Regions from separate parts of the Noviherbaspirillum album genome, predicted to be linked through region 2. Evidence: predicted binding sites of a transcription regulator. Region 2 holds the regulator's gene; each other region holds the start of a gene.
What was found. Region 2 encodes sigma-54, which starts transcription at its own class of promoters, with help from an activator protein. Its sites were predicted from a motif close to TGGCANGNAANCTGCTTT; they were not measured.

Region 1: nirB (nitrite reductase large subunit NirB) is a predicted target of sigma-54. The motif match lies at 3,541-3,558, and genes of this name have one in related genera.
Region 3: glnA (type I glutamate--ammonia ligase) is a predicted target of sigma-54. The motif match lies at 3,433-3,450, and genes of this name have one in related genera.

What each region holds. Positions count from the first base shown of each region.
Region 1 covers NZ_JAWIIV010000010.1:18,229-28,125, reverse strand. Annotated here, with positions in the region: gene RY831_RS13450 (hypothetical protein) at 1-192, opposite strand, end outside; gene RY831_RS13445 (bifunctional protein-serine/threonine kinase/phosphatase) at 302-2,005, opposite strand; gene RY831_RS13440 (nitrate/nitrite transporter) at 2,130-3,344, opposite strand; gene nirB (nitrite reductase large subunit NirB) at 3,617-6,055, shown strand; gene nirD (nitrite reductase small subunit NirD) at 6,107-6,460, shown strand; gene RY831_RS13425 (nitrate reductase) at 6,457-9,315, shown strand; gene ybiB (DNA-binding protein YbiB) at 9,531-9,897, shown strand, end outside.
Region 2 covers NZ_JAWIIV010000019.1:68,231-78,127, reverse strand. Annotated here, with positions in the region: gene RY831_RS20455 (deoxyguanosinetriphosphate triphosphohydrolase) at 1-129, shown strand, start outside; gene RY831_RS20450 (enoyl-CoA hydratase/isomerase family protein) at 138-1,229, opposite strand; gene hpf (ribosome hibernation-promoting factor, HPF/YfiA family) at 1,464-1,814, opposite strand; gene RY831_RS20440 (RNA polymerase factor sigma-54) at 1,906-3,399, opposite strand; gene lptB (LPS export ABC transporter ATP-binding protein) at 3,417-4,157, opposite strand; gene lptA (lipopolysaccharide transport periplasmic protein LptA) at 4,159-4,707, opposite strand; gene lptC (LPS export ABC transporter periplasmic protein LptC) at 4,745-5,344, opposite strand; gene RY831_RS20420 (KdsC family phosphatase) at 5,341-5,868, opposite strand; gene RY831_RS20415 (KpsF/GutQ family sugar-phosphate isomerase) at 5,868-6,896, opposite strand; gene RY831_RS20410 (monovalent cation:proton antiporter family protein) at 7,202-9,187, shown strand; gene RY831_RS20405 (AEC family transporter) at 9,326-9,897, shown strand, end outside.
Region 3 covers NZ_JAWIIV010000007.1:205,249-215,145, forward strand. Annotated here, with positions in the region: gene RY831_RS11075 (peptide chain release factor 3) at 1-106, shown strand, start outside; gene RY831_RS11080 (hypothetical protein) at 629-1,198, shown strand; gene RY831_RS11085 (TAXI family TRAP transporter solute-binding subunit) at 1,335-2,672, shown strand; gene RY831_RS11090 (rhodanese-like domain-containing protein) at 2,699-3,151, opposite strand; gene glnA (type I glutamate--ammonia ligase) at 3,573-4,988, shown strand; gene RY831_RS11100 (DUF4124 domain-containing protein) at 5,154-5,672, shown strand; gene glnL (nitrogen regulation protein NR(II)) at 5,750-6,832, shown strand; gene ntrC (nitrogen regulation protein NR(I)) at 6,892-8,508, shown strand; gene RY831_RS11115 (hypothetical protein) at 8,676-8,900, shown strand; gene RY831_RS11120 (hypothetical protein) at 8,950-9,303, opposite strand; gene RY831_RS11125 (DUF6973 domain-containing protein) at 9,428-9,742, opposite strand.

The sequences.
Region 1 (9,897 bases), on a different contig from region 2:
CGCATATGATGCTTCTATCGCCGCGATCAGGGCGGTCTGCGCCAGGCGCCTGACGTCATTTTCAATCTGCATGGCCTCAATGCGTTCCTTCATGAACGGCCAGAAGAAATTCAAGATGCGCTTCGTTTCAATTTCGTCATAAACAAGTTCGGAGTCCGGAATATCAGGAACATTGATCAATATGGAACCCATGACAGCTTCTCTCTTTGCATGGTCAAAAACAGAGGCCATTCTCAGTGGGAAATTGCAAACCTGTCAACAAAGTAGGTCGCTACATTGGCGAAAGCGCATCACGCCCGCATTACCTCATGACAAGCAGATACAGCATCAGCAGATTGAGCACGACTGAACTCACGGCAACGGCGCGCCATAGCCCGGCGGGATCGCGCTTCGCAAGCGGCGTGACCGATCGCGCCGGTACCGGATTGCTGGCGCCGCGCTCCAGAGCGATCAGAAATTCCTCTGCAGTCTCATAGCGGTCCGCCGGATCGCGCGCCACCGCCTTGAGCAGCACATTGTCAAGCCATGCAGGCACATCGGGCCGATAGCGACTCGGCGGCGCCGGCTCGCCGAAGCGCGGGCGCTGGAAGGGCTCAATCTCGCCGTAGGGATAGTGTCGCGTGAGCATCTGGTAAAGCGTGACGCCAGCCGCATACACATCGGTCTGCCGCGACGGCGGCGCATTGTCGAATTGCTCTGGTGCGAGAAACGATGGCGTGCCGGCCTGCGGCGCATGGATGCCGTCCTCCCTTTCCAGTCCCGACAGCGCCACGCCCAGGTCGAGCACCCGCAATTCGCCATCCGCGCCGAGATGCACATTGCCCGGTTTGATATCGCGATGGAGAATGCTGCGCCGGTGCAGCGCGCCGATCGCGCGCACCAGCTTCTCGCCATGTGTGACCACTTCCGGTGCGGTGAAGTGCGTGCCGGCGTCGAGCATCTGCTGCAGCGTCGCGCCTTCATGCCAGGTGCTAAGGTAATACAGGTAATTCTTTTGCTCGGGCACGATGACCTGCGGGAAGAAGCGCGCGACGACGCGCTTGGCCAGCCATTCCTCGTGCGCGAAGGCCGAGCGTTCATGGGCATCGCTGGCGCGGTCCGGGTGCAGGGTCTTGAGCACCAGCTGCCGCTGCGACTTCGGCTCTCGCACGCGGTAGAGCAGGGTCGCCTGCGAAGCATGGATCACGTCCTCGACCTCGTAGCCATCAATGGCCTGCCCCGGCTTGAGCTTCGGCGGCAAGGGCAGCTGCCGCGAACCCGACAGCGCGTCGCGCAGGTTCTCTTCAGGCAGCGTCACGACCTTCAGCACCAACGCGCTGCAGTTGTCGGACGAATCGGCCGCCAGCGCCGCATCGACGAGCGCCGCAGCGGTCGCCTCGGGATCGGACCGATCCATGGCTACGGCGGACAGCGCATGCGTGATGTCGTATTCGCTCATCCAGCCCCACACGCCGTCCGAGGCTAGCAGAAACACGTCGCGCTCGCGCAGCTCGCCCATGCCATGGTCGATCGCGATGCGCGTATCGAGTCCGATGGCGCGGGTGAGCACATGCTGCATTTCCGGGCGGTCCCAGACATGGTCGGTGGTCAGCCGCGTCAGCGCGCCGCCGCGCAGCAGGTAGAGCCGCGTGTCGCCGACATGGGCAAAGTAGTAATAGGTGCCGCGCAGTACCACCGCAGTTAGTGTGGTGGCCATGCCAGCCAGTTCACGCCGTATCGATCCCTGGTGCTGCACCCATCCATTGATCGCCTTGATCACCTTGTCCATCGCCTGGGTGACCGGCCAGGTATCGGGCGTCGCATAGTAATCGGTCAGCAGGCCGCGCACCGTGTACTCGGAGGCTTCGCGTCCGCCGTCATTGCCGGAGACACCGTCGGCGACGGCGGCCATCAGGCCCTTGGTGGACAAGTCGGGTTCGGCAGGCGTGACCATGCCGACAAAGTCTTCATTGCGTTCGCGTACGCCGGTGCGCGAATCGTGGCCGGTCAGGACAGCAAGAGGCATGAATGATCGAATAATGAAACGGGTGGCGGAAATGCACTTGCGGCGGATGAAGCCTTGCATGCTTCATCCGCCGCAGGTGCGGCAGTGTCATTGTAGCCACTGCCGTGGCTGGAGTCGCGAAGACCTAGATTTTTGCCGTCGTCATCGCAGCGCTGCCCCAGGTAGTGCGCCAGCGGTTCTTCACGAAGCTGAGGCCGACCAGCGCCGTCACCGCCAGCGCTGCGAAAATCGTCAGGCCGAGCTGGTAGCTGCCGGTGACCTGCTTCGAATAGCCGAGGCTGGATGCCAGGTAGAAGCCGCCGATGCCGCCGGCCATGCCGACCAGGCCGGTCATGACGCCGATCTCCTTGCGGAAGCGCTGCGGCACCAGCTGGAATACCGCGCCGTTGCCGGTGCCCAGCGCCAGCATGGCCAGCACGAACACGGCCAGCGCGCCAACGTAGGACTGCATGCCGAGGCTGGCGATGAACAGGAACAGGCCGGCCAGCACATACATGATAGACAGCGTCTTGATGCCGCCGATGCGGTCGGCGACGATGCCGCCCAGCGGGCGCACCAGCGAGCCGGCGAACACGCAGGCTGCGGTGAAGTATCCCGCCGTGACCGGCGACAGGCCGTACTGGCCGTTGAAATAGATCGTGAGCGAGGAAGCCAGGCCGGAGAAGCCGCCGAAGGTGACGCTGTAGAAGAACATGAACCACCATGCGTCCTTGTCCTTGAGCACATGCAGGTATTCGGTCAGCGACTTGGGCGGCGGCGCGGACGGCGCGTCCTTGGCGAAGGTCATGTAGACCGCGAACGCCACGCCCAGCGGAATCAGGCACAGCCCGAATACGTTCTGCCAGCCGAAAGCGATCGCCAGGGAGGGCGCAAACAGCGCCGCGAAGGCGGTGCCGGAATTGCCGGCACCGGCGATGCCCAGCGCGGTGCCCTGGTGCTCGGGCGGATACCAGCGCGAGGCGAGCGGCAGGGCCACCGCGAAGGCCGCGCCGGCGACGCCGAGCAGCACGCCCAGGGTCAGCATGTGTCCGTAGCTGGCCAGGTTGCCCAGCCAAGCCCATGCCAGGCCGGCGATGACCACGAGCTGGCCGATGGCGCCTGCCTTCTTGGGCTTGAGGTGATCGACCAGCACGCCCATGACGATGCGCAGCAGCGCGCCGGCCAGCAATGGCGTGGCCACCATCAGGCCTTTCTGGGCGGGCGTCAGGGCGAGATCCGTCGAAATCTGCACGGCGAGCGGGCCGAGCAGCACCCACACCATGAAGCTGAGATCGAAATAGAAAAATGAAGCGAGCAGGGTAGGCGTGTGTCCCGCCTTCCAAAACGACGTTGTTTTCACGATGCTCCTTTGCACCAGGGTTTGAGAGACTGCCATGCACTTATGCAAGCAGCATGCCACTGCGTTTGCGCGCGCGGGCGCCCGTCATGAGGCAAACCATGCCGTGATTAGGTGCGTTGTGAGGCATGAAGCCGCACGCCGCACCGGCGCAGTGCAAAACCGGAGCCGCCGCAGTGCGTTTTCCCACGCAATCGATTGGCATGCCTCCTGCTTAGAGACATGCATGTTTATCTTCAGGCTTCAATGGCGAGGCCACACGAGAGGGAGCTTTGATGAAGAAGCTGAAGTTAGTCATGGTGGGGAACGGCATGGCGGGCGTGCGCACGCTGGAAGAGCTGCTGAAGATCGCGCCGGATGTGTACGACATCACCGTGTTCGGTGCCGAGTCCTATGCCAACTACAACCGCATCCTGCTGTCGCCGGTGCTCGCCGGCGAACAGACCATCCAGGACATCATGCTCAACGATGTCGACTGGTATGAGCAGAACAACATCACTCTCCATCTCGGCAAAAAGATCGCCAAGATCGACCGCGTGCGGCGGCAAGTGATCGCGGAAGACGGCACGGTGGCGGAATACGACCGCTTGCTGCTCGCCACCGGCTCCAATCCATTCATCCTTCCGGTGCCCGGCAAGGATCTCGAGGGCGTGATTTCCTACCGCGACATCCAGGACACCAACGCGATGATCGAGGCCGCGCAGCAGCACAAGCACGCGGTGGTCATCGGCGGCGGCCTGCTCGGTTTGGAGGCGGCCAACGGCCTCAAGCTGCGCGGCATGGACGTGACCGTGGTGCACCTGCCGAACTGGCTGATGGAGCGCCAGCTCGACCCGGTCGCCGGCAAGATGCTGCAGAAGTCGCTGGAAGACCGCGGCCTGACCTTCCTGCTCGAAAAAAACACGAAAGAAATCGTCGGCGACGAGAACGGCCGCGTAAAAGCCATCCGCTTCACCGACGGCGTCGAAGTCCCGGCGCAACTGGTGGTGATGGCGGTCGGCATCCGGCCGAACACCGCGCTGGCGGAATCGGCTGGCCTCTACTGCAACCGCGGCATCGTGGTCAACGACACCATGCAGACCTACGATCCGCGCATCTATGCGGTCGGCGAATGCGTGAACCACCGCGGCACCGCCTACGGTCTGGTCGCGCCGCTGTTCGAGATGGCCAGGGTCTGCGCCAACCACCTCGCCAACTTCGGCATCGGCCGCTACCAGGGATCGGTGACTTCCACCAAGCTCAAGGTCACAGGCATCGACCTGTTTTCCGCCGGCGAATTCATGGGCGGAGAAGGCACCGAGGAAATCGTGCTGTCGGACCCGATAGGCGGCGTCTACAAGAAGCTGGTGATCAAGAACGACAAGCTGGTCGGCGCCTGCCTCTACGGCGATACCGTCGACGGCTCCTGGTATTTCAGCCTGCTGCGCGAAGGCCGCGACATCGGCGAGATCCGCGATACGCTGATGTTCGGCGAATCCAACACCGGCCGCCCCGGCGATGTCGGCCACGAGGGTTTCACCAAGGCCGCGGCCATGCCCGACACCGCAGAAGTCTGCGGCTGCAACGGCGTGTGCAAGGGCGCCATCGTCAAGGCCATCAAGGAGAAGGGCCTGTTTACGCTGGACGACGTGCGCAAGCACACCAAGGCATCGGCCTCCTGCGGTTCCTGCACCGGTTTGGTCGAGCAGATCATCATGTTCACCGCCGGCGGCGACTATTCGACCTCGGCCAAAGTCAAGCCGATGTGCGGCTGCACCGACCGCACCCACCAGGAAGTGCGCGATGCGATCAAGGTCAACAAATTGCTGACGATTTCCGGTGCGATGCATTTCCTCGAGTGGCGCACGCCGAACGGCTGTGCCAGCTGCCGGCCCGCGCTGAACTACTACCTGATCTCGACCTGGCCGCATGAAGCCAAAGATGACCCGCAGTCGCGCTACATCAACGAGCGCGCCCATGCCAACATCCAGAAGGATGGCACCTATTCCGTCATTCCCCGCATGTGGGGCGGCGAAACCACCGCGTCCGACCTGCGCCGCATTGCCGACGTTGTCGACAAGTACAACATCCCCACCGTCAAGGTCACCGGCGGCCAGCGCATCGACCTGCTGGGAGTGAAGAAGGAAGACCTGCAAGCCGTGTGGAAGGATCTCGACATGCCCTGCGGCCATGCCTATGCGAAGGCATTGCGCACGGTGAAGACCTGCGTCGGTTCCGAGTGGTGCCGCTTCGGCACCCAGGATTCCACGCTGATGGGCCAGCAGCTCGAACGAGCGCTGTGGAAGATGTATGCGCCGCACAAGGTCAAGATCGCCGTCTCCGGCTGCCCGCGCAACTGCGCCGAATCCGGCATCAAGGATGTGGGCGTGATCGGCGTCGACTCCGGCTGGGAAATCTATGTGGGCGGCAACGGCGGCATCAAGACCGAGGTTGCGCATTTCTTCGTCAAGCTCAAGACGCACGAGGAAGTGCTCGAATATTCCGGCGCCTTCCTGCAACTGTACCGCGAAGAAGGCTGGTATCTCGAACGCACCGTGCATTACCTCGCTCGCGTCGGCCTGGAGCATGTGAAGCAGAAGGTGCTGGAAGACGCGGAAAACCGCAAGGCGCTTTACGAGCGGCTGCTGTTCTCGCTGGAAGGCGAGCCAGATCCCTGGCATGAGCAGGACAAGGCCCAGGTCGATGCGCGCCAGTTCATGCCGCTGACGGCCTGATCCGGCAGGCTCCTACGATTCAACGGAATTCAAGCAAAGCAAAGGGACCCCATGTCGCAACAATGGAAAGCCGTCTGCAACGTCGCAGACATCCCCGTGCTCGGCGCACGGGTGGTCAATCGGGCAGCGAAGCCGGATGTGGCCATTTTCCGCAACGGCGAAGACAAGATTTTCGCGCTGCTCGACCGCTGCCCCCATCGCGGCGGCCCGCTGTCGCAGGGCATCGTATTCGGCGAGCGCGTCGCCTGCCCGCTGCACAACTGGAACATCGAGCTCGATTCCGGCTGCGCCGCTGAGCCGGATGAAGGCTGCACGCCGAAGTTCAGCGTCAAGGTGGAAGACGGCAAGGTCTTCCTGGACCTGAACGAACTCCAAACCCTTGCAACGGAAATCGAGGCGGCATGAATGAAACAATCAGCGCCGTCATTCCTGCTGTACTAAACAAGCCGGAAACCAAACCCGCCGCTGGCGCGCGGACGGAAACCAAAGCCACCTGCTGCTATTGCGGCGTGGGTTGCGGCGTCATCGTGGAAAGCGACGGCCAGCAAGTGACCGGCGTGCGCGGCGACCCGGACCATCCGGCCAATTTCGGCCGCCTGTGCACCAAGGGCAGCACCCTGCACCTGACCGCCAGCCCGGTGCTCCAGCAGCAGGTGCGCGCACTGCATCCGGAAATGCGCTTCCGGCGCGATGCGCGGCGCGAGCGTGCATCCTGGGAATCGACGCTGGACTACCTTGCGCGCCACGTGGATGAAACCGTTCGCCGGCACGGGCCGGACAGCATCGGCTTCTACATTTCCGGGCAGCTGCTGACCGAGGACTATTACGTCTTCAACAAGCTGGCCAAGGGTCTGATCGGCACCAACAACATCGATACCAATTCCCGCCTGTGCATGTCGAGCGCGGTGGCCGGGTACAAGCAGACGCTGGGTGCCGATGCGCCGCCGCCCTGCTACGAGGATATCGAGCAGGCGCAGCTGCTGTTCATCGTCGGTTCCAACACCGCGTATGCGCATCCCATCCTCTACCGCCGCATCGAGGAAGCGCGCAGGAAGAATCCGGCGCTCAAGATGATCGTCGCCGACCCGCGCCGCACCGACACCGCGCGCGACGCCGACCTGTTCCTGCCCATTCTGCCAGGCACCGATGTCGCACTGTTCAACGGCATGCTGCACATCTGCCTGTGGGAAGACCTGGTCGATGCGGAATACATCGACTCCCATACCGAAGGCTTCGCGGAACTCAAGAGCATCGTGCGCGACTACACGCCGAAGTTCGTGGCCGAGACCTGCGGTATCCGCGAAGAGGATCTGGTCACGGCGGCCCGGTGGTTCGGCCAGTCGAAAGCGGCGCTGTCGCTGTATTGCCAGGGCTTGAACCAGTCGGCTTCCGGCACCGCCAAGAATGCGGCACTCATCAATCTGCATCTCGCAACGCACCAGATCGGCAAGCCGGGAGCGGGGCCGTTCTCGCTGACCGGGCAGCCGAACGCAATGGGCGGGCGCGAGGTCGGCGGCATGGCTAACCTGCTGTCCGCGCATCGCGATCTCGCCAATCCCGAACACCGCGCCGAGGTGGCGCGCCTGTGGGGCATCGACGAAGTGCCCGCGAAGCCCGGCAAGACCGCCGTGGAAATGTTCGAGGCGGTGCGCACGGGCGAGATCAAGATCATCTGGATTGCCTGCACCAACCCCGCCCAGTCCATGCCCGAGCAGGCGCTGATCCGCGAAGCGCTGCGGCATGCCGAACTCGTCATCGTGCAGGAAGCGTACAAGACCACGGCAACCGCCGACTATGCGGATGTGCTGCTGCCGGCAACGACATGGAGCGAAAAGGAAGGCACGGTCACCAATTCCGAGCGGCGCATCACCCGTTTCAAGCCGGTGCTGCCCAAGCCCGGCGAGGCCCGGCACGACTGGGAAATGGTGATCGATTTCGCGCGCAGGCTGGAGGTGCGCATGGGTAGGGGCAGGGACGGGACTCGCAGCCTGTTTCCGTATGAGGGCGTCGAGCAGATATGGAACGAGCACCGCGAATCCACGCGCGGTCGCGATCTCGACATCACCGGATTGACTTACCAGATACTGGAACAGCAGGGGCCGCAGCAATGGCCTTTCCCGGAAGGTGCAACCGAAGGTAGTAAGCGCCTGTACGAAGACGGTGTTTTCCCGACCGCAAGCGGCAGGGCGCGCTTCGTGCCGACCGTCTATCAGCCGGTGGTAGAAAAAGCCGATGCGCGCTTCCCGTTCGGCTTGACTACCGGCCGCCTGCGCGACCAGTGGCACGGCATGAGCCGCACCGGCACCGTGGCGCAATTGTTCTCGCATGCCTCCGAGCCCGCGGTCCTGATGTCGCGCCAGGACATGGAGCGGCGCATGATGGCCGACGGCGACCTGGTCCACGTGACCAGCCGGCGCGGCTCGCAGATCCTGCCGGCGCTGGCGAGCGAAGACATCCGCGCAGGGCAGGCCTTCATCGGCATGCACTGGGGCGAGGAATATGTGTCGGGCCGAGGGAATGACGGCAACGGCAGCCATGGCGTCAACGCTCTGACCGTGGCGGCGTACTGCCCGAGTTCCAAGCAGCCGGAACTCAAGCATGCGGCGGTCAAGATTCTGAAGGCGGAACTGCCGTGGCGCTTCCTGGTGTTCGGCTGGATCGACGCTTCCCAGGCGCTGACCCTGCAGGCGAGCCTGCGGCCGCTGATGCGGAGTTTTGCCTATGCATCCTGCACGCTGTTCGGCCGCGACAAGGTCGGCGTGCTGTTCCGCGCCGCGGACGACTATCCGGCCGCGGCCGAGCTGGTCGGCGATATCGAAGCCCGCTTCGGCATCGCCGGCGCAGAGGTGCTGCGCTACGACGATGCCAGGCGGGGCACGTCGCGGCGCGTCCGCTTGCAGGACGGCAGGCTGGCGGCGGTGTCGCTCGCCGGCGATACCTCGGCAGAACACTGGCTCAAGGAGTACCTGGAAAGCGAGCAGCCGGTCGCCGCACTAGGACGCCTGCTGCTGATGCCATCGGCCAAGGCGCCGCAGGGGTTCAAGGCGCGAGGGCGCATCGTCTGCAACTGCTTTAATGTTGCGGAAAGTGAAATCGACGAAGCGCTGGCCGGGCAGGACGGGATCAACGAGGGCACGCCGGAAGTCGTTCTTGCTTCGCTGCAGGGCAAGCTCAAGTGCGGCACGAATTGCGGGTCGTGCGTGCCGGAGCTGAAGAAGATCATTCTGGTGAAGAGTCCGGCGGGGAAGGTGGCGGCGTAGGCGGAGAGAGTATTCCCTTCCTTGCAGGGGCGGTCGGCGGGATAAACCTAGCCAAGTGCTGAAAAGAACACTCCTTCCCTTTCAAGGGGGAGGTTGGGAGGGGGATGGGGTTTATGCAGCCTGAAGTAACCCATCCCCACCCCAGCCCTTTCCTTGAAGGGGAGGGAGCCTTCTTACTCTTCGCACCCGCCTGCACTTCGTAGTACCCTTCCGCCATGAACCCGATATCAGACTCACCCGACTCATTCCCCGCCGCCCGTTTCATCAAGGAAATCGGGCGCGGCAAGAAAGGCGCGCGCAGCATGTCGCGCGACGACGCGCGCGACCTGTACGCCGCCATGCTGGAGCGCCGCGTTTCCGACCTGGAACTCGGCGCCATCGTTCTCGCGATGCGCATCAAGGGCGAATCGGTGGACGAGATCGCCGGCTTCCTCGATGCCGCCGAAGCCTCGTTCGAGCCGCTGCTATTGCCGCCAGCGGAGTACGCGCCCATCGTCATCCCCAGCTACAACGGCTCGCGCAACATCCCCAACCTCACGCCGCTGCTTGCCATGCTGCTTGCGCGGCGCGGCGCGCCGGTGC
Region 2 (9,897 bases):
GAAGGCAATGGTGCTCGGGATGATACGGAGCAGACGCAGGCGCGCAAGGTGTCCGACTATATCGCCGGAATGACCGACCGCTACGCGATGCGTGAGCATCGCCGTTTGTTCACGGTCGGCGAGATCTAGCCTCGTTCTTAACTCAGCTCACGCAGCGGATGCGCATGCGGCGGCCAGGCCGGCGCGAAGAAGCGCTCGACCATCGCCGCATCGACCTCGTCCAGCGAAGCTGGTTGCCATTTCGGCGCATTGTCCTTGTCGATGACAACCGAACGTATGCCTTCGAGCACCTCGCCGTTCTCGAAACTGCGCCGGACCATCGTCCGCTCCATGCGCAGGCATTCCGCAACGCTCAGTGCAGCTCCACGCCGCAGCTGCTCCAGGGTCACGCACATCATCAGCGGCGAACGCTTGCGCATGACCGACAGCGTCTTCTGCGCAAAGGCATCGTCATCGCCTGCCAGCGATGCGGCGATGGCTTGCACCGTATTGCCCGCGAAGTGCCGGTCCATGCTGCCACGCTGTGCGGCGAGCGTGCTTGCCGCGGGTTCGGCCTGGGCCTGGAATGGGGCAGCGAACTCCAGGATGGCATGGCGCAGGTCCGCTGCCTGACTCGACGACACCATGTCCACCAGGGTACCCAGTTCCGATGACGGTACGTACACATCCGCCAGTCCCGCATGCAATGCATCGGCCGCGCCGATGACCTCGCCAGTGACGCCGAGATAGGCGCCGATCTGGCCGGGGCAGCGCGACAGGAAATAGCTGCCGCCGACATCGGGGAAAAGCCCGATGTTCACTTCGGGCATGGCCATTTTCGTGCGTTCGGTGACGACGCGCATGCGGTTGCCTTCACCGCCCTGGGCAATACCCATGCCGCCGCCCATCACGATGCCGTCCATGATGGCGATATAGGGCTTGGGATAGGTATGGATCAGGTGGTTGAGCGCGTATTCCTCGGTGAAGAAATCCTCGAGCAATGCGCTGCCCGCAAGCGGCGTGCTGCGTCCGGCCTCGTGAAAGAAGCGGATATCGCCGCCGGCGCAGAATGCCTTTTCGCTGCTGCTGCGGATCAGCACCGCGCGTACTGCAGCATCGCCGCGCCAGGCAAGCAGCGCCTGCGTGATGGCGCGCACCATCTCCAGCGAAAGCGAGTTCAATGCCTTGGGACGATCCAGCGTAATGATGCCGATGTGATTGGTAATGGCCGTGCGGACGAAGTCTGTCATGGGATAGGATGATCAACGGTGATGAACGGTCGAATTCCCGGGCGTCAGTGAGCCCGGAGAAGGGCAGGGATATTGTATCGGCGATGCCGATTGTCCGCAGTCGCCGGCCTGACAGTTGACGCCATTCCTGACGCCATGAGCCTCCCGCCGCTTGCGGCCGTGCCAGCAAAAAGGGCGCCGAAGCGCCCTTGATCGAGTGGCTTGCCGGTGTGCGGCAAGGGACCCCCCGGTTCCTTATTCAGCAGCCTGAGCTTCAGCAGGCATGCGCTTGATGGCTTCGCATTGATGGTCCTGCAGCTTGGTCTTGTACTTCAGCACCTGGCGATCCAGCTTGTCCATCAGCGTATCGATCGCCGCATAGACGTCCTGTGCAAAACTCTCGACATGAATGACGTTTCCCCTTAGGCGCAGGTTGACTTCGGCGCGTTGCCGCTTGTCTTTTTCAGAGGGCTTTTCAACCCCGAGGATGACTGCAATATCAATGACATGATCGAAATGCCGGATTATCCTGTCCAGTTTCGTCTCCACGTATTCGCGGATGGCAGGGGTCAGATCGAGGTGATGTCCACTGATTATGAGATTCATACAGCGCTCCTATGATTGGCGTCGCTGGAGGTTCGCAACGTGCCCGCGGCGGTCACGCCGGAACACAGCAACATCGGTACTACGATGACAACTATAGAGATTTGCGCAGATTAACGGGAGGAATTTTCAAGGCTTCCCGGTATTTCGCGACGGTGCGCCGTGCGACCACCATGCCCTGTTCCCCCAACATGTCCGCAATTTTGCTATCTGAAAAAGGATTCTTGGGGTCTTCTGCTCCTATCAATTGTTTGATCAGGGCCCGTATCGCAGTGGAGGAGGCTTCGCCCCCGGCTTCCGTTGCAACGTGGCTGCCGAAGAAATACTTCAACTCAAACATTCCATGCGGGGTGAGCATGTATTTTTGTGTTGTTACCCGAGAGATAGTGCTCTCGTGTAAACCCAGTGTATCAGCAATTTCGCGCAAGACAAGGGGGCGCATGGCGACCGCGCCATGCGAGAAGAAATTGCGCTGGCGGTCGACGATGGCCTGTGCCACGCGCAGGATGGTGTCGAAGCGCTGGCGCATGTTCTTGATCAGCCACTTCGCCTCCTGCAGTTGCGAGGAGAGTGATCCCTCACCTTTGCTCTGCTTGAGGATGTTCGCATATAGCGCATTGACCCGAAGGCGTGGCATCACTTCATGATTGAGCATTACCTGCCAGCCGTTCTTGGTCTTCTTGACGATCACGTCGGGCACCACGAAGTCCGACGCATCGGACGCATACAGCGCGCCCGGATGCGGATTGCAGCTCTTGATCACATGCTGTGCCTCGCGCAGGTCCTCTTCGTCGCAGTCCAGCGCCTTCTTCAGCTTGTTGAAATCGCGCTGCGCAAATAGCTGCAGATACTGTTCGACGATCTCGAGCGAGCGGCGCCGTGTGACCAGCGGCACCTTCGGCATGCGGCGGATCTGGATCGCGAGGCATTCGGACGCATTGCGCGCACCGACGCCGGCCGGATCGAAACTCTGCAGCAGCTTGAGCGCCACGTTGAGTTCATCAAGTTCGATTTCCAGCTCTTCCGGCAGGCGCGCATGGATCTCTTCCAGCGGTTCTTCCAGGTAACCGTTGTCGTTCAAGGCATCGATGAGGAGTTCCACCAGCGCGCGGTCGCGCGGTTCCCTGACGGTGACGCGCATCTGTTCCAGCAGGTGCTCGCGCAGCGTGGTTTCGTGCGCTTCCAGCTGCGGCCGTGCGTCGTCGTCTTCCGGCGCCTTCGATGTGCGCGCGACATCGTCGAAGCTCCATTCGCTGTCCGATGCGGAACCGCCTTCGCCGCCTTCGCCATTGTCGGCGCCGCCTTCATAGGCGCCTTCGGGTTCGTCGCGCGTGGAGGAGGATGCCTCGCCCGGCGGCGCCTCATTGCTGCTGCTTGACCCGGGGGCGCTGATGGCGCCGTCGGCGAGCAGCCGCACGGAGTGATCCAGGGGATCATCCACGCGTTCGAGCATGGGATTGTCCGAGAGGATCTGTTCCAGCTCCTGATGCAGCTCGAGCGTCGACAGTTGCAGCAATCGGATCGACTGCTGCAACTGCGGTGTCAGCGCGAGGTGTTGCGATACGCGAAGTTGGAGAGTCTGTTTCATACCTGTCTGATTCTTCCCTACATCCGGAAGTGTTCGCCCAAATACACGCGCCGCACGGACTCATTGGCAATGATGTCATCCGGGCGGCCGCTTGCCAGTACCGAGCCTTGATTGATGATATAGGCACGGTCGCAAATGCCAAGTGTTTCCCGCACATTGTGGTCGGTGATCAATACGCCGATGCCACGCTCTTTCAGGAAGCGCACGATGCGCTGGATTTCAATGACGGCGATCGGATCGACACCGGCAAACGGCTCATCCAGCAGAACGAAGCGCGGATTGGTCGCCAGCGCGCGCGCAATTTCCACGCGCCGCCGCTCGCCGCCCGACAGCGACAGCGCCTGGTTTTCGCGCAGCCGCTCGATCTGCAGTTCCGACAGCAGCGTATTGAGCCGCTTGTCGATCGCTTCCTTGCTCAGCGGCTTGTTGTCCACCCGCTGCAGTTCCAGCACCGCGCGGATATTGTCTTCCACCGTCAGCTTGCGGAACACCGATGCTTCCTGCGGCAGATAGGACAGGCCCAGCGTCGCGCGCCGGTGAATCGGCATGCGCGAAATCGCCACGCCGTCGAGATCGATCTCGCCCGCGTCCGACGGCACCAGGCCGACGATCATGTAGAACGAAGTTGTCTTGCCGGCGCCGTTCGGGCCCAGCAGCCCGACCACCTCGCCGCTTTCCACCTGCAGGGACACGTCATGCACCACCTGGCGGGTGCCGTAGCTTTTCTGCAAGCCGCGAACGACCAATGTGCTTGCCATGCTATTTGCCCTTTGTTTCGGTTCGCGGCTGTATTACCGCCTTAATGCGGCCGCCGCCCGGCTTCGTCTCGCCGCTCGGCGTATTGTTGACGGTAAAAAACTCCGCGCGGCTGTCATAGGAAATGAATTCGCCTTCGACTTCATCCATGACCTTGGTTCCTTCGAGGCGCCGCATCTTCGCCCGCGAAAACAGCTTCACGATTTCTGTCTTGCCGTTGTATTCAATGCGCTCGGCCTGGCCTTCCATCCACTGGTCGGGCCCGCCGTCGCGCTTCTGGCGGAATGTCGCCAGGCCGCCCGGCGGCGCCAGCAGCGTTGCATACTGATAACCGGCCGGATCCTGCGTGACGGTCAGTTTGTATGCCTTCATGATCAGCGTGCCCCGCGTCAGGATGACATTGCCGGTAAAGGTATTGATCTGCTTGACGTCGTCGTAGGCCATCTGGTCGGCCTCGACATTCGTCGGTTTCTCGGAATCCGCCTTCTCCGCGTGCACGCCGCCGGCGGCGGTTATACCCAGCATCAGCAGCAACCACAAAAATCGTTTCATCGGAGATCTCGGAACAGTAGCATCAAGTTATATCGAATCAGCGTTGCGGAGCTTGATACGTGCCATGAACATTGCTCGACAATTGCAGCTCCCGCGTCGCATTGTTGGCAAGCATGCCGGTGCCGGTGAGCACGGATTGCCCGACGGCGATTTTCACCGGCTTGTCGGTCTTGACGATATCGTCGTCCGGCAACACCAGCATGTATTCGGAACGCACCTGCATGGCTTGGGCATCGGCGGTGGCGGGGCGGTCCAGCCTCACATTGTCGTACATGTGGATCTGGCTGTTGTCGCTGTTGACGGTGGCGCGGTCGGCGCGAACCACCATCGGACCGCGGCCGTTTTCCTTGCCGACGCTGTTGATGACGGGAAGCGCGATATCGTAGGAATCGTCCTGCGGATTGTGCGTCATCTTGGCCCCGGAGAAGTGAAACTGCGCCTTGCCTGTCTTGCCTATCTTCACGTAGCTGAAGTTTTCCACGTAAAAATCCGGTTCCTTGCGTTCGGCGGCGGGCATCGCCTCCTCGCCCGCCCGGCGCATGACTTCGAACAGCCAGAAGCTGCCGAGGGCGAGCGCAATCAGCGGCGCAATGATCGCCACCATGCGGAAACGAAAACCGCCCGGCGAGCGTTTCATGCCAGATACGGCGCAATGGCCGCCGCATAGTTGCCCTGCGCCTGCAGGATGAAATCGCACAGTTCCCGCGCGGCTCCCCGCCCGCCTTGCGCCTGCGTCACGTAATGCACGCGGGACCGCACTTCCGCATGGCCGTTGGGCACGCTGGCGGCGAAGCCCACGCGCAGCAGGATCGGCAGGTCGATCACGTCATCGCCGACGAAGCCGCAGGCGTCGGCCGCAATGCCGGTCTGCGTCAGCAACTGCTCGAACGCGGTGCGCTTGTCGTGCACGCCCTGGAACAGGTGTTCGATGCCGAGGTCGCCGGCGCGGCGCGCCACCAGCGCCGACTTGCGCGCGCTGATGATGGCGGTCGCCACGCCCGAGGCCTGCAGCAGCTTGATGCCATGGCCGTCGAGCACATTGAAGGTCTTGATCATTTCGCCATCGGCGCCGTAGTGCAGGCTGCCGTCGGTCAGGATGCCGTCGACATCGAAAATCATCAGCCGGACCTTCGCGGCCCGGGATGCGGCTTGTTCATCCATCAGATCACCTTGGCCCGTGTCAGGTCATGGATATGCAGCGCGCCGACCAGCATGCCGTCGGCATTGGCGACGAGCAACTGATTGATGCGATGCTGTTCCATCAGTTCCACCGCTTCCACCGCGAGCTGGTCGGGATTGATGGTGCGCGGATTGGCATGCATGACATCGGCCATTTTCAGCTTGCTCAGGTCCTGGGCTGCCTCGATCAGGCGGCGCAGGTCGCCGTCGGTGAAAATGCCGATCACATGATGACGATCGTCGACGATCGCCGTCATGGCCATGCCTTTCTTCGTGATTTCCAGCAGCGCCGTGGGCAGCGGCACATCGGCCTTCACCGCGGGCACCGCCTCGCCGCTGCGCATCACATCACGTACGTGGGTCAGCAGGCGCCGTCCCAGCGCGCCGCCGGGATGGGAGCGGGCGAAATCCTCTTCGCGGAAGCCGCGCGCATCGAGCAGCGCCACCGCAAGCGCATCACCCAGGGCCAGCGTCGCCGTCGTGCTGGCGGTCGGCGCCAGGTTGAGGGGGCAGGCTTCCTTGTCGACATGCGCGTTGAGATGAACGTCGGCCAGCTGCGCCAGGCGCGACTGCGGATTGCCGGTAATGGCGATCAGCTTGGCGCCCATGCGCTTGATGATGGGGATGATGGAAATGAACTCGGCCGCCTCGCCGGAATAGGAAATGGCGATGACCGCATCGTTGTCCGTGATCATGCCGAGATCGCCGTGCAGCGCTTCGGCCGCATGGACGAAGAGCGCCGGCGTGCCGGTGGAGGCGAGGGTGGCCGCGATCTTGCGGGCGATATGGCCCGACTTGCCGATGCCCGAGACGACGACGCGTCCGGAGCAGTTCAACAGCAGGCCGACCGCGTTGATGAAGCTGTCATCACCCGGGCGGGAAAACCGTTCTTTCAACACCAGCAAGGCATCGGCTTCGATCTGCAGCGTATCGCAGCCCAGTGCAAGCGCCCTTCGGGCGGTCTCTGCATCAAAAGCTTTCGGCAGGGTTTTTGCATCGGTTACACTCATGCCGGAAGTATAAACGAATTAGCAAAGCAAAAAATCTGCCAGTTCAAACAATAATTTTTGTTTTGAGCGGGCTCAAGCCGGCTCCCTGCAGGGCAAAACTTTTTCGGCTTGCATGCGCTGAACGATCGGCAACATGCGTTGTCCTGCTTTGTCCCGGTTTGCCTTGCCTGATTCCGCCGGGCTTCGCAAGTCCGCCCAGACAGCTGCAGGAGCTTGCAGGACATTGCAATGCCGCCGCTTCGGCATCGATGCGAACTCTTGCCGGCTTGTAGCCGACCACCTTGTTTCAAAAACGATAAAAAAGAATGCATTCGGCTCTTGAACTCACCCTGATTCTGCTCAGCACCGCGGTGCTCGGCGTAGTCGCCTTCCGCATGCTCCACCTGCCGCCCATGCTGGGTTATTTGCTGGTCGGTATCGTCATCGGCCCGCACGGCCTCGGCCTGGCCAGCGAAAACGCCACGACGCATACGCTGGCCGAATTCGGCGTGGTGTTCCTGATGTTTTCCATCGGCCTCGAATTTTCGCTGCCCAAGCTGTCGGCGATGCGGCGTACCGTGTTCGGCCTGGGCATGGCCCAGGTGTTGCTGACCATCGCCGCGACCATGCTGTTCGGCTGGGTCATGGCCCGCCTGCTGCCGCAGGTCATCGATATCAGCTGGCGCGCCGCCTTCGCGCTGGGCGGCGCGCTGGCCATGTCGTCGACGGCGATCGTATCCAAGATGCTCACCGAGCGGCTCGAACTGGAAAGCGAGCATGGCCGCCAGATTTTCGGCATCCTGCTGTTCCAGGATCTCGCGGTGGTGCCGCTGCTGATCCTGGTGCCCGCGCTGGCCAGCAATACCGACGACCTGATGTCGACCCTGCTGCTGGCGGCAATGAAGGCGGGCATCGTGCTGGTGCTGCTGCTGGTCATCGGCCAGCAGCTCATGCGCGGCTGGTTCCGCATCGTGGTCAAGCGGCGCTCGCAGGAACTGTTCATGCTCAACCTGCTGCTGATTACGCTGGGCTCGGCATGGATCACCGAAAAGGCGGGACTGTCGCTGGCGCTGGGCTCTTTCGTCGCCGGCATGCTGATATCCGAGACCGAATACAAGCACCAGGTGGAGGAGGACATCAAGCCCTTCCGAGACGTGCTGCTGGGCCTGTTCTTCATTTCCATCGGCATGCTGCTCAATGTGCGGCTGGTCCTGGAAAACTGGTGGCTGGTGCTGCTGCTGCTGACCGGACCGGTGCTGCTGAAATTTGCCCTGATCGCGGCGCTGGCCAAGCTCACCGGCGTCTCCACCGGCGTCGCGCTGCGCACCGGCCTGGGACTGGCGCAGGCGGGCGAGTTCGGTTTCGTGCTGCTCAACCAGGCCGGCGGGCTGCAGCTGATGGACCCGCTCATCATTCAGCTGATCCTGGCTTCCATGGTGCTGTCGATGCTGGTCGCGCCTTTCATCATCGACAAGTCGGATGCAATCGTCATGAAACTGTCCGCCAACGAGTGGATGATGCAGTCGCTGGCGCTGACCCAGATCGCCAGCCGCACGATGACGGTCCAGAAGCATGTGGTGATCGCCGGCTTCGGCCGCAGCGGCCAGAGCCTGGCCAAGCTGCTGGAAGAGGAAGGCATCGCCTACCATGCGCTCGACCTTGACCCGGACCGCGTGCGCGAAGCCCAGGCGGCTGGCGCGAACGTGTCCTATGGCGACGCGGCGCGCCGGGAAAGCCTGGTCGCCGCCGGCATCCATCGCGCCGCCGCACTGGTGATCACCTACGCCAGCACGCCGTCGGCGTTGAAGGTCCTGCATTTCGCGCACGACCTGGCGCCGGCCCTGCCGGTCATCGTCCGCAGCCATGACGACAGCGATCTCGACAAACTGCGCGAAGCGGGCGCGGCCGAAGTCGTGCCCGAAGCGATCGAAGGCAGCCTGATGCTGGCATCGCATGCTCTGGTGATGCTGGGCATTCCATTGCGTCGCGTGGTCCACCGGGTGCAGGCCGCGCGCGACGAGCGCTATGCGTCGCTGCGCGGCTACTTCCATGGCGCCAGCGATGCGCCCGACGATGCCGAGCATTTGCATGTGCGGCTGCATTCCGTCAATCTTGGTGAAGGCGCCAGGGCGGTCGGCAAGTCGCTGGCCGCGCTCAGGCTTGCCGAGCTTGGCGCGGAAGTCACCATCGTGCGGCGCGGAAAAAGCCGCATCGAGATCACGCCGGACACCGTGCTGCAGGCCGGCGATATCGTGGTCCTGCGAGGCACCACCGATGGCGTCGCCAGGGCGGAAGACCACTTGCTGAAATAGCCCTTCATCGCTGTTCGCCGGCAGTCGCGCATGCGATGCGATCTGCCGGCCTCCATCGAATTTCCCCTGAAAAACACCGGTACGCATATCTGGCTACAATGCCTGGGGTATTCGCGTCATCGAAGGTTTTTCATGCAAGTGCAAGTGCTAGAGCGCATTCTCGGCATCATACTGCCGGTCTTCATCATCATCGCGGTCGGCTACGGCTATGCCCGCCTGCGCGGCGAACGTGTCCGGGCGGACATGCTGTCGGTGAACCGCGTCAGCATGGATGTGCTCTGTCCGCTGCTGATCTTCAGCGCGCTGGCGGCAAAGGATTTCGACCTGGCGCGCAGCGGACTGCTGATACTTGCCGGCGTCATCATCTCGCTGGGGTCCGGCTTGATCGCATGGCCGGTGGCACGCCTGCTCGGTTACGACGCGCGCACCTTCGTGCCGCCGATGATGTACAACAACTGCGGCAACATGGGCCTGCCGCTTGCCGCGCTGGCATTCGGCAATGCCGGACTGGCCGCCGCCGTGGCCCTGTTCATGGCCTGTAACCTGATCTATTTCTCGGTCGGCATCAAGATCATCGAAAGCGGCCGCAACCAGCGCACGCCGTTCTGGAAATTCCTGCTCAGTCCGATGATGCTTGCCATGGCCGTCGGCATGCTGTTCGCGATCTTTCGCATTTCCCTGCCGGCGCCGCTGATGACCGCCCTGAAGAT
Region 3 (9,897 bases), on a different contig from region 2:
CATGGCCTATCTCGCCACCTCGGGCGTCAACCTGAAGCTGACGCAGGAGCGCTGGCCGCAACTGACCTTCCATGCCACGCGCGAGCATGCGGTGAAAGTGGGCTGATCCGCTTTTCCGCAGTCACCGCAAAGCCGGCGCTACGATACGTACCGCCGGCTTTTTCATTGCTCGTCAAAACGGTTTGAACCGAATTCCAGGTTTTTTCAATATGAAAGCATTGAAAAACTACAGCGATTGAACACGTTCACGGCAGATAACATTTGTTGAATGGAATATGCCGATAGATAGCTCCAACTTGGCGCACAATTTGTGGCATATCAAACAGGTGCGAGGGCAGGCCCCTATACTCACCGCACGTTTTCAAACCTGCCTTTTTCGTGTCTTGTTTTCATGAAGTTTCCGGGCATCCTGTGCTGGAATTTCTCATTGCCTCGGACCGAGAAGGTACCCTGCGGCGCTCATCGGCGGATGGCTCCTAAACCCGATAGAACATGCGTCAGGGTTGCAATGAATTTACTGCCGCGTCGAGGGTCGATTATCTGAATCGGGCCTTCGAAAAATCGGTCCAGCCGACATTCACCTTGCTAGAAGCACAGCTTATTCCGCTATACATCATCAGAGGCCCCCATGCTGACTGCAACCTATTCCATTATCGCTATCGCTGCCGAGCAGGACAAAGCACGCCATATGCTGGGGCGGCTGCAGCAGCATATGGAGAACGCATGGAAAGGCATGCAGCGGCTCGACTTTGCCACGCTCGATGCGACGTTCAACAGACTCATGCATTTCGAGCATTTTTGCCGCAGCCGAAAGATCGAACGCTACGTGATGCCGACGCTGCGCCGCTTCGGGCGTGACGCCGAAGTGCTGGTCGCAGACCTGGAAAGCCTGGGATCGAAAGCCACCGGCATCCTGCGCGCGGTCGGGGAGCAATTGTCCGCCGCGTTCGACCACGGATTGGCGAGGGCAGGGGAACTTTGCAACTCGATGGAACTGTATTGCCGGCATGTGTCGACTCGCCTGGATCGCGAGGAACGCGAACTGCTGCCGATGGCGCGCCATCTGCTTACCGTCGAGGACTGGTTCGGCATCGCTGCGCAAAGCCTGTCGGAGACATCGAGACAATGGAAAGTCCGCCAGCCGCGCACCGGCTTGCCATCCATGCATGCCGATCGTTCATCCGCGAATTATCACTAAGCGGACTTTCTTCGCGTCCGTCATGCGGCCCATGACGGGATCAAGTCACATCTGGTAACCGGCTGCGTTCTCCGAAGCTTGCGTTGGAAGGGGTTTCTTGGCATCGTGTCGCCCCATGAAATCCTTTCGCTCGCGCATGCCCAAGATGCTCAAGTTCACGCGCTTTTCCCTGCGTGATTTTCTGATCGCGGCCGGTCCGGCAGCCATTGCCATCCTCGCAACCTGCGTGCTCGCCTACTGGCTGGTCGATCCGTCGCCGCCATCTGCCGTCACCCTGTCAACCGGACAGGAAAACAGTGCCTATGAAACGCTCGGAAAGAAATATGCGGGCGCGTTGGCACGATATGACATCCGCGTCGTGCAGAAGCCGTCGCTGGGGTCCGGTGAAAATATGCAGCGCCTCAATGATCCCGAGTCGGGAGTGGACATCGCCTTCGTTCAAAGCGGATCGGGCGAACACCAGGCCGCCGAACGCAGCGGCCTGGTGTCGCTCGGAAGCCTGTTCACCGAACCGGTATGGATCTTCCTGCGCAGCGCGAAGAACGTCAACCAGCTGACGCAGCTCAAAGGCTTGAGAATCAATGTCGGCCCGGAAGGCACCGGCGTGCCCGAACTCTTTAGAAAGATTCTGTCTGTGAATGGCATGGAAGCCGGTGACGTACGCTTGGAGATGCTGGAAGACACGCCGGCCACCGTGGAACTGCTGGCAGGCCGCATCGATGGCCTGGTGTTCAGTTCGGCGCCGGATGCGCCTCTCATTCAGATGCTGCTGCAGACGCCAGGCATCAAGCTCTTCGATTTTTCACAAGCGGAAGCCTACACCCGCCGCTTCCCGTTCCTGTCGCATGTGGTTCTGCCAAGAGGCATCGTCGATCTCGGGCGCGATCTTCCACCCAAGGACTATCACCTGATCGCGCCGACGGCGACCCTGGTCGCGCGCGAAGACCTGCATCCCGCGGTGGTGAATCTCTTCGTGCAGTCGGCGGCTGACATTCACGGCAATTCGGGCTGGTTCAGCAGGCGTGGCGAATTTCCGACGGCCAGCTATACCGAGATACCGGTATCGCCCGCAGCCGAGAAGTTTTATAAAAATGGACAGCCGCTGCTGCAGCGCTACCTGCCGTTCTGGCTGGCGAATTTCTTCGAACGGATGTGGGTGGTGGTGGTCGCGCTGGGCGCGCTCATTCTGCCGCTGTCGCGCATCATTCCACCGCTGTATGTCTGGAAGGTGCGCTCGCGCGTGTACCGCTGGTACGGGCAGCTGCGCGCGGTGGAGCAGGAAATCGAGGACGTGCCGCCGGAAAAGCATGCGCAAGTGTATCCGGCGCAGCTGCAGCGCCTCAACGACATCGAGGAGCGTGTCAATCGGATTTCAATACCGCTGTCGTTCGCCGACGAGCTCTATGGCTTGCGCAGTCACATCAATTTCGTCCGGCGCCGCATCGCGGGCTTGATGGAAAAGACGGCACCCTAAACCCTCGGACCCGGCGGCGAATCAACTCAGGCCCCGGCCCAAGGCAATCCTGCCTTGCACCAGCCACCCACGGTCTTGCGGTGTCCTTCCGCATCCTTGTCGCCCTCGAAACCTTCCAGGATGTCGAAGCAATGGGCATAACCGCTCTCGGTGGCCAACTTGGCGGCGTGGCGCGAACGCACGCCGGAGCGGCAGAGGAACAGCAGCACGTTCTCCTTTTCGGCGACACGCGAGAGCTCCTCCATGAATGCGGGATTCTGCACGCTGCCGGGATAGGTGTTCCATTGCACTGCCGCATGCTGGGTTTCCGGAATGACAACCCGGCCGACCCAGTCGCGTTCGGCGTTGGTGCGCACATCAACGAGCTTCACGCGCGGATCGGTGCGAAGCAGTTCATAAGCTTCGGCCGGCGTTACCGCGCCTGCGTAGGGAAGAGCGTTTTGCTGGCCGCGTTCCCGTGCCTTGGCAAGAATTTCCATGATGTCGAACCAGATGTCGGAGATGAGAATTTGCCTATTTTATCGAATCGCGCAGCCTTCCGACTTTGCAGCAATTGCATTCATCTGGATGCACTCGAACGGTGCAAAAATAAACCAAGTAAAATCACTTCTCACCAAAAACGTGCATGGGAGACGGGGCGCACTTTTTTGGTGAGTTATGCTTGAGCATTTTTGTTGAGAAAAAGCTTACAAATGCGCACTATTTTCGCTATTTAGCCTGCATCATGCCGGTGCGGCGGGTTTGTCATTTCTCAAGTTGGTGGCATGGAATCTGCTATCATTCCGGGCTGAGTTCTGGTCGCACTTCGATGTGTACCGCTGCCCTCGCGTTACTGCGAACAGTGTCGGCTCAACCCAATTGCATAACCAACGCATCAATTGCTCATTTTAGGAGATTCGCATGGCACGTACGGCCGCAGAGGTCTTGAAGATGGCGAAAGACAACGAAGTCAAATTCGTTGATTTTCGTTTTGCAGACACCCGAGGCAAGGAGCAGCACGTTACTGTTCCCGTTTCGCAGTTCGGTATGGACAAGTTCGAAGCAGGCCATGCATTCGACGGCTCCTCCATCGCCGGCTGGAAGGGTATCGAAGCTTCCGACATGCTGCTCATGCCTGATCCGAACACAGCCAACATCGATCCCTTCATGGAAGAGACGACGATGTTCATGCAGTGTGACGTCATCGAACCCGCAGACGGCAAGGGCTACGACCGCGATCCGCGCTCCATCGCCAAGCGCGCCGAAGCGTATCTGAAGTCTTCCGGCCTGGGCGACACAGCCTACTTCGGCCCGGAACCCGAATTCTTCATCTTCGACAGCGTCCGCTGGAAGATCGACATGTCCGGTTGCTTCGTCAAGATCAATTCCGAAGAAGCTTCCTGGAGCACAGGCAAGGACCTCGAAGGCGGCAACACCGGCCACCGTCCGACCGTCAAGGGCGGCTATTTCCCGGTTCCCCCGGTCGACAGCTTCCAGGACATGCGTTCGGAAATGTCCCTGATTCTCGAAGCCATGGGCATCCCGGTCGAAGTTCACCACCACGAAGTCGCCGGCGCAGGCCAGAACGAACTCGGCACCAAGTTCTCGACCCTGGTCGAGCGCGCGGACTGGACACAGAACCTGAAGTACGTGATCTGGAACGTCGCCCACACCTACGGCAAGACCGCAACCTTCATGCCGAAGCCGCTGGTCGGCGACAACGGCTCGGGCATGCACGTACACCAGTCGATCTGGAAAGACGGCCAGAACCTGTTCGCAGGCGACGGCTATGCCGGCCTGTCCGATTTCGCGCTGTACTACATCGGCGGCATCATCAAGCATGCACGCGCGCTGAACGCGATCACCAACCCGGGCACCAACTCCTACAAGCGTCTGGTTCCCGGCTTTGAAGCTCCGGTCAAGCTGGCTTACTCGGCGAAAAACCGCTCCGCTTCGATCCGTATTCCGCACGTCGCCAATCCGAAGGGCCGTCGCGTGGAAGCACGCTTCCCGGACCCGCTGTCCAATCCGTACCTGTGCTTCTCGGCACTGATGATGGCCGGCCTGGATGGCGTTCAGAACAAGATTCACCCGGGCGAGGCAGCATCGAAGGACCTGTACCACCTGCCGCCGGAAGAAGACAAGCTGATCCCGACCGTCTGCTCGTCGCTCGACCAAGCGCTCGAGTATCTCGACAAGGACCGCGAGTTCCTGACACGCGGCGGAGTCTTCAGCGACACAATGATCGATGCCTACATCGAGCTGAAAATGCAGGAAGTCCAGCGCTTCCGCATGACGACTCATCCGATCGAGTTCGATATGTACTATTCGCTGTAATCAGCCACGCTGATTGAAGTGTTGTAACAAAGGGAAAGCTTCGGCTTTCCCTTTTTTGTTTGCAGGAACTGTTGTGCTATAAGACGTTCTGAATCGAATGTTTGTAAAGGCCTGTTTCTTGCCATAAACTTGTAGCTGCCTTTACTGTTTCCAAGCAGAAATATTATGAAACAACTATTTTTGGGCCTGTGGCTTGCTGCAGGCATTGCCGGAAGCGCTGGAAGTGCTTTTGCGCAGAGCGAGGTCTTTCTCTGCGTGGATGAATCCGGCAAGAAGGAATACAAGAACACCGGCTTGACCAAGGGCTGCAAGAAGATCGATCTCCCGGGTATCACGATGATTCCGGCGCCGCCCTCCGCCGCCGCCGCGGCGCGCAGGCCGGTCGTGCAGACGACTGCCGCAGCCAAGCCGTCGAATTCCCCGTCCGATTTTCCTCGGGTCGATAGCGATACCCAGAAAACCCGGGACAACGACAGGCGCCAGATCCTGCTGGATGAAATGCGCAGCGAGGAACAGAAGCTGGCCGGCCTGAAGAAGGATTTCAACAATGGCGAGCCGGAACGCCGCGGCGATGAGCGCAACTTCGCCCGCTACCAGGAGCGGGTCGCGGCCATGAAGGACGACATCGGCCGCACGGAAAAGAATATCGAGGCACTCAAGCGCGAGATCGGCAACCTCAAGTAAGACGACCGTCATCGTGTATCGCTTTTCGGGTACGACGTTTGCATAATAGGGGCTGCGAATGCAGCCCTTTACTTTTCATGACATCCCAATCCACTCCCCGCCATTCCCTTGAAGGACTTGAACTGCTGTCGTCCGCAGTCATCATCCTCGACTCCGACAGCCGCATCGTCTATGCCAATGCCGCCGCGGAGAACCTGTTCGAAAGTTCGGTCAAGGCGCTGGTTTCGCAGCGCCTGGGCGACCTTTTCCTCAACGGCGACCATCTCGCCGATGTATTCGAGGAAGCGCTCCAGCATCGTTTCGCCGACAAGCGCCTCGACCTGACGCTGGAGCGGGCAGGGCGGGAAGCGCTGCAGGTGCATGTGATCGTCACCGCCGTGGACAATCCGGAAACGCCGGTGCTGATCGAGCTGCGCGAAAACGTGCAGCAGCTCAAGCTGGACCGGGAAGAGCGGCTGCTCGACCAGAGCCAGGCCAACAAGGAGCTCATCCGCAATCTCGCGCATGAAATCAAGAATCCGCTCGGTGGCATCCGCGGCGCGGCGCAGCTGCTCGAGTTCGAGCTGCCCGAACGGCAGCTCAAGGAGCTGCGCGAATACACGCAGGTCATCATCAAGGAGGCCGACCGGCTGCAGACCCTGGTCGACCGCCTGCTGGCGCCGCACAGGCGGCCGCATATCGTCGGCGACGTCAACATCCATGAAGTCTGCGAGCGCGTGCGCAGCCTGATCATGGCCGAATTCCCTCAGGGGCTGAGCATCAAGCGCGACTATGATCTGTCGGTGCCGGAATTCCGCGGCGACAAGGAGCAGCTGATCCAGGCCGTCCTGAACATCGCCCACAACGCGGCGCAGGCACTGTCGAAGCAGATCAAGGGCGGCGATGCACAAATCACATTGCAGACGCGGGTCGCGCGCCAGGTGACGCTGGCGAAGATTCGTTACAGGCTGGCATTAGACTTGCATATTGTCGACAATGGACCGGGCATCCCGCCTGACATCCAGGACCGCATCTTTTATCCGCTGGTTTCGGGACGCGAGGGCGGAAGCGGATTGGGCCTGACGCTTGCGCAGACATTCGTTCAGCAGCATATGGGAGTGATCGAATGCACGAGCAAACCGGGATGCACCGACTTCAGGATTTTGATACCGCTGCCCTGAGTCCATTCATCGGGGCCGGCTTTGATTAATGCCTTACCACGCGGGACGCATAAGACTATATGAAGCCAATCTGGATTGTCGATGACGATGAATCAATTCGCTGGGTACTGGAGAAGGCCCTTGCCCGCGAAAACCTCGCCACCAAGAGTTTCTCCAATGCGCGAGAGGCGCTGGATGCCCTGCAGACCAGCGTGCCGCAGGTGCTGGTGTCCGACATCCGCATGCCGGGAGAATCCGGCCTGGAACTGCTGCAGGCCGTCAAGGCAAAGCATCCCGGCCTGCCCGTCATCGTCATCACCGCATTCTCCGATCTGGACTCAGCCGTCGCCGCTTTCCAGGGCGGCGCATTCGAGTACCTCGCCAAGCCGTTCGACATTGACAAGGCCGTCGAGCTGATTCGCCGGGCGCTTGAAGAAAGCCTGCGCGAGTCGGGCGTGGAGCAGGTATCGGCCGAAACGCCCGAAATTCTTGGGCAGGCGCCGGCGATGCAGGATGTGTTCCGCGCCATCGGCCGACTTTCGCAATCGAACGTGACGGTGCTGATCACCGGCGAGTCGGGCTCGGGCAAGGAGCTGGTGGCGCGCGCGCTGCACAAGCACAGCCCGCGCGCGACCCAGCCCTACATCGCTCTCAATACCGCCGCCATTCCCAAGGACCTGCTGGAGTCAGAACTGTTCGGCCATGAGCGCGGCGCGTTCACCGGTGCGCAGGCGACGCGGCGCGGACGCTTCGAGCAGGCGGAAAACGGCACGCTATTCCTCGATGAAATCGGCGACATGCCGTTCGACTTGCAGACACGCCTGCTGCGCGTGCTCTCCGACGGGCATTTCTATCGCGTCGGCGGACATCAGCCGCTGAAGGCGAACGTGCGGGTCATCGCCGCCACGCACCAGAACCTTGAGCAGCGCGTCAAGGAAGGGTTGTTCCGCGAGGACTTGTATCACCGCCTCAACGTGATCCGGCTGCGCCTGCCCAGTTTGAGGGAGCGGCGCGAGGATATCCCCATTCTGACGCGCCACTTTTTGGCGCAGAGCGCCAAACAATTGGGCGTCGAAGCCAAGCGCATGTCGGAGGGCGCGATGCAGTTCCTCGCCAATCTGGAGTTGCCGGGCAACGTCCGCCAGCTGGAAAACCTGTGCAACTGGATTACCGTGATGGCACCGGGGCAGACGGTGGAAATCAAGGATCTTCCGCATGAACTGACGCATGGCCAGGAATATGCGGCGGCACCCGCATCAACATCGGCCGCGGCGAATAACACGACGCCGTCATCCGTGCCGCTGCCGGTGCCGCAGATGCCGTCGGCGCCGCTGTCGATCGACTCGGCGCCGGCTGCCCCGCAGTTCAGCGCCGGTGCTTATGTGCCGGCAGCGGCGCCCAATCAACCCGGTCCGTTCAACGGTCACGCCTCAGGCACCACCGGCACCGCCGGCAACGGCGCGGACAAGGCGGGCTGGATTGCGCTGCTGGAGTCGGAAGCCGCCAGCATGCTGGCGGCGGGGCAACCGGAAGTGATGGATGCATTGGGACGCCAGTTCGAATCCGCGTTGATCAAAACCGCGCTCAAGCATACGCACGGCCGCAAGAACGATGCGGCGATCCGTCTCGGCATCGGGCGCAATACTATCACCAGGAAGATTCATGAGCTGGGGATCGATGGCGCCAAGGACGAGTAGGGCCGGGGCGTCCCGCGCCGGTTCGGTCTCTTGCCGGGCCGTGCGTTCGCCGCTACGGTCCGGTGTGATAAATGAGGAGATGCTTGCCCAGCTTCTCGATAGCGGCGTGGAAGTCGAGCGCTATTATGAGCCGCACTGGGCGAATCTCGCGCGTATGGAACGATCACATGCATTGCAAGCTGCTGATCGCCGATGCACAAGGTTTAAAAGCGGATACTTTAACGCCCGATACTAATCAGCACATGACAAATCCAGTAATGGGTTTCTTGAACTGCAAGGATAAGATGTCAGTTCAAGACGGAATCCGTAACGGAACCATGATTGACGAACGCAACGCGGCCAAGGCGAAAAAGAAGCGTATTTATGCATGGTGCCGATATGAAACCGGATAGCGGACGGTAAAGCTGCAGCTTTTGACAGCTCGCTCTAACACAGGATCGATTACCTTGGTTCGGGGATGATTTTCACAGCCATAATCTTCCCCGAGGTCTTCTCTGCGATAAATGCCAACAGATACCCCCTGCCAAATTCGCTTTCGACGGAGCTTGTTCCAACAAGATATGAAGGATTCTCTTCGTAGTCGTAATATCCAGTGGGCGTTCCGAGAAGCTCCTTGACTCTGTTGGACGTAAGGGATTTAAAGTCGTGTCGGGAAAGGAAAGAAAATACCATTTCCCCTCTTTTCTCTTGACTCGCTACAGACCACTCCTCTTTAGAGAATTCTCTCGTACCCAAAAGCTTTGCTTGTTCTGCTACTGGAGGTGGGGAACATCCAAACAAGCTTATCGTCGCCAACAGGCTCCAAAACTTAGATCGCATCTTGCTACCTTCATTTAGCCAGGACTTTGAATTGACCACTTATCAGCGCTGCCATACACCGCTGACTTAACATTGACTTAGAGGTTCCAGTTCTTCCAATTCAAAGACCCACGCCGTTATTATGAAGATCCATTTCTTTTTCAATCTTCGAATTGAGTGGCGATGATTCATGAGCCGTAGTGAACCGGAGTGCACCGGCGTAGCCAATTTCACGTGCAAGTACGGCAGACCAGAAGCAATGGCGAAACGCATCCGACTGGTCGTTGCGACCATTGAATCCGAAACGCCTTTTCGTCTCTTCAAATGCTGCTTCCTTTGAGTTTTTTATCGCAAATGCGTGATGGGGATATACAGTGATGTACTGTTGTTCGGAAGGTGTAAGTTGTTTAAATTGGTCATACACAGATAGTGACATAGTGCCTCGTTGCGGAGAGTCGGGAAATCCAGCTGTGTTGTTATATGGACAGCTTGTTTTGGGTTGAATGTTATCAGAATGATAATCATCAACACAATCATTTAATCAAGGTAATACGATGGCTGCACAGCATTTCGCTGTATTGGACCGAGGGC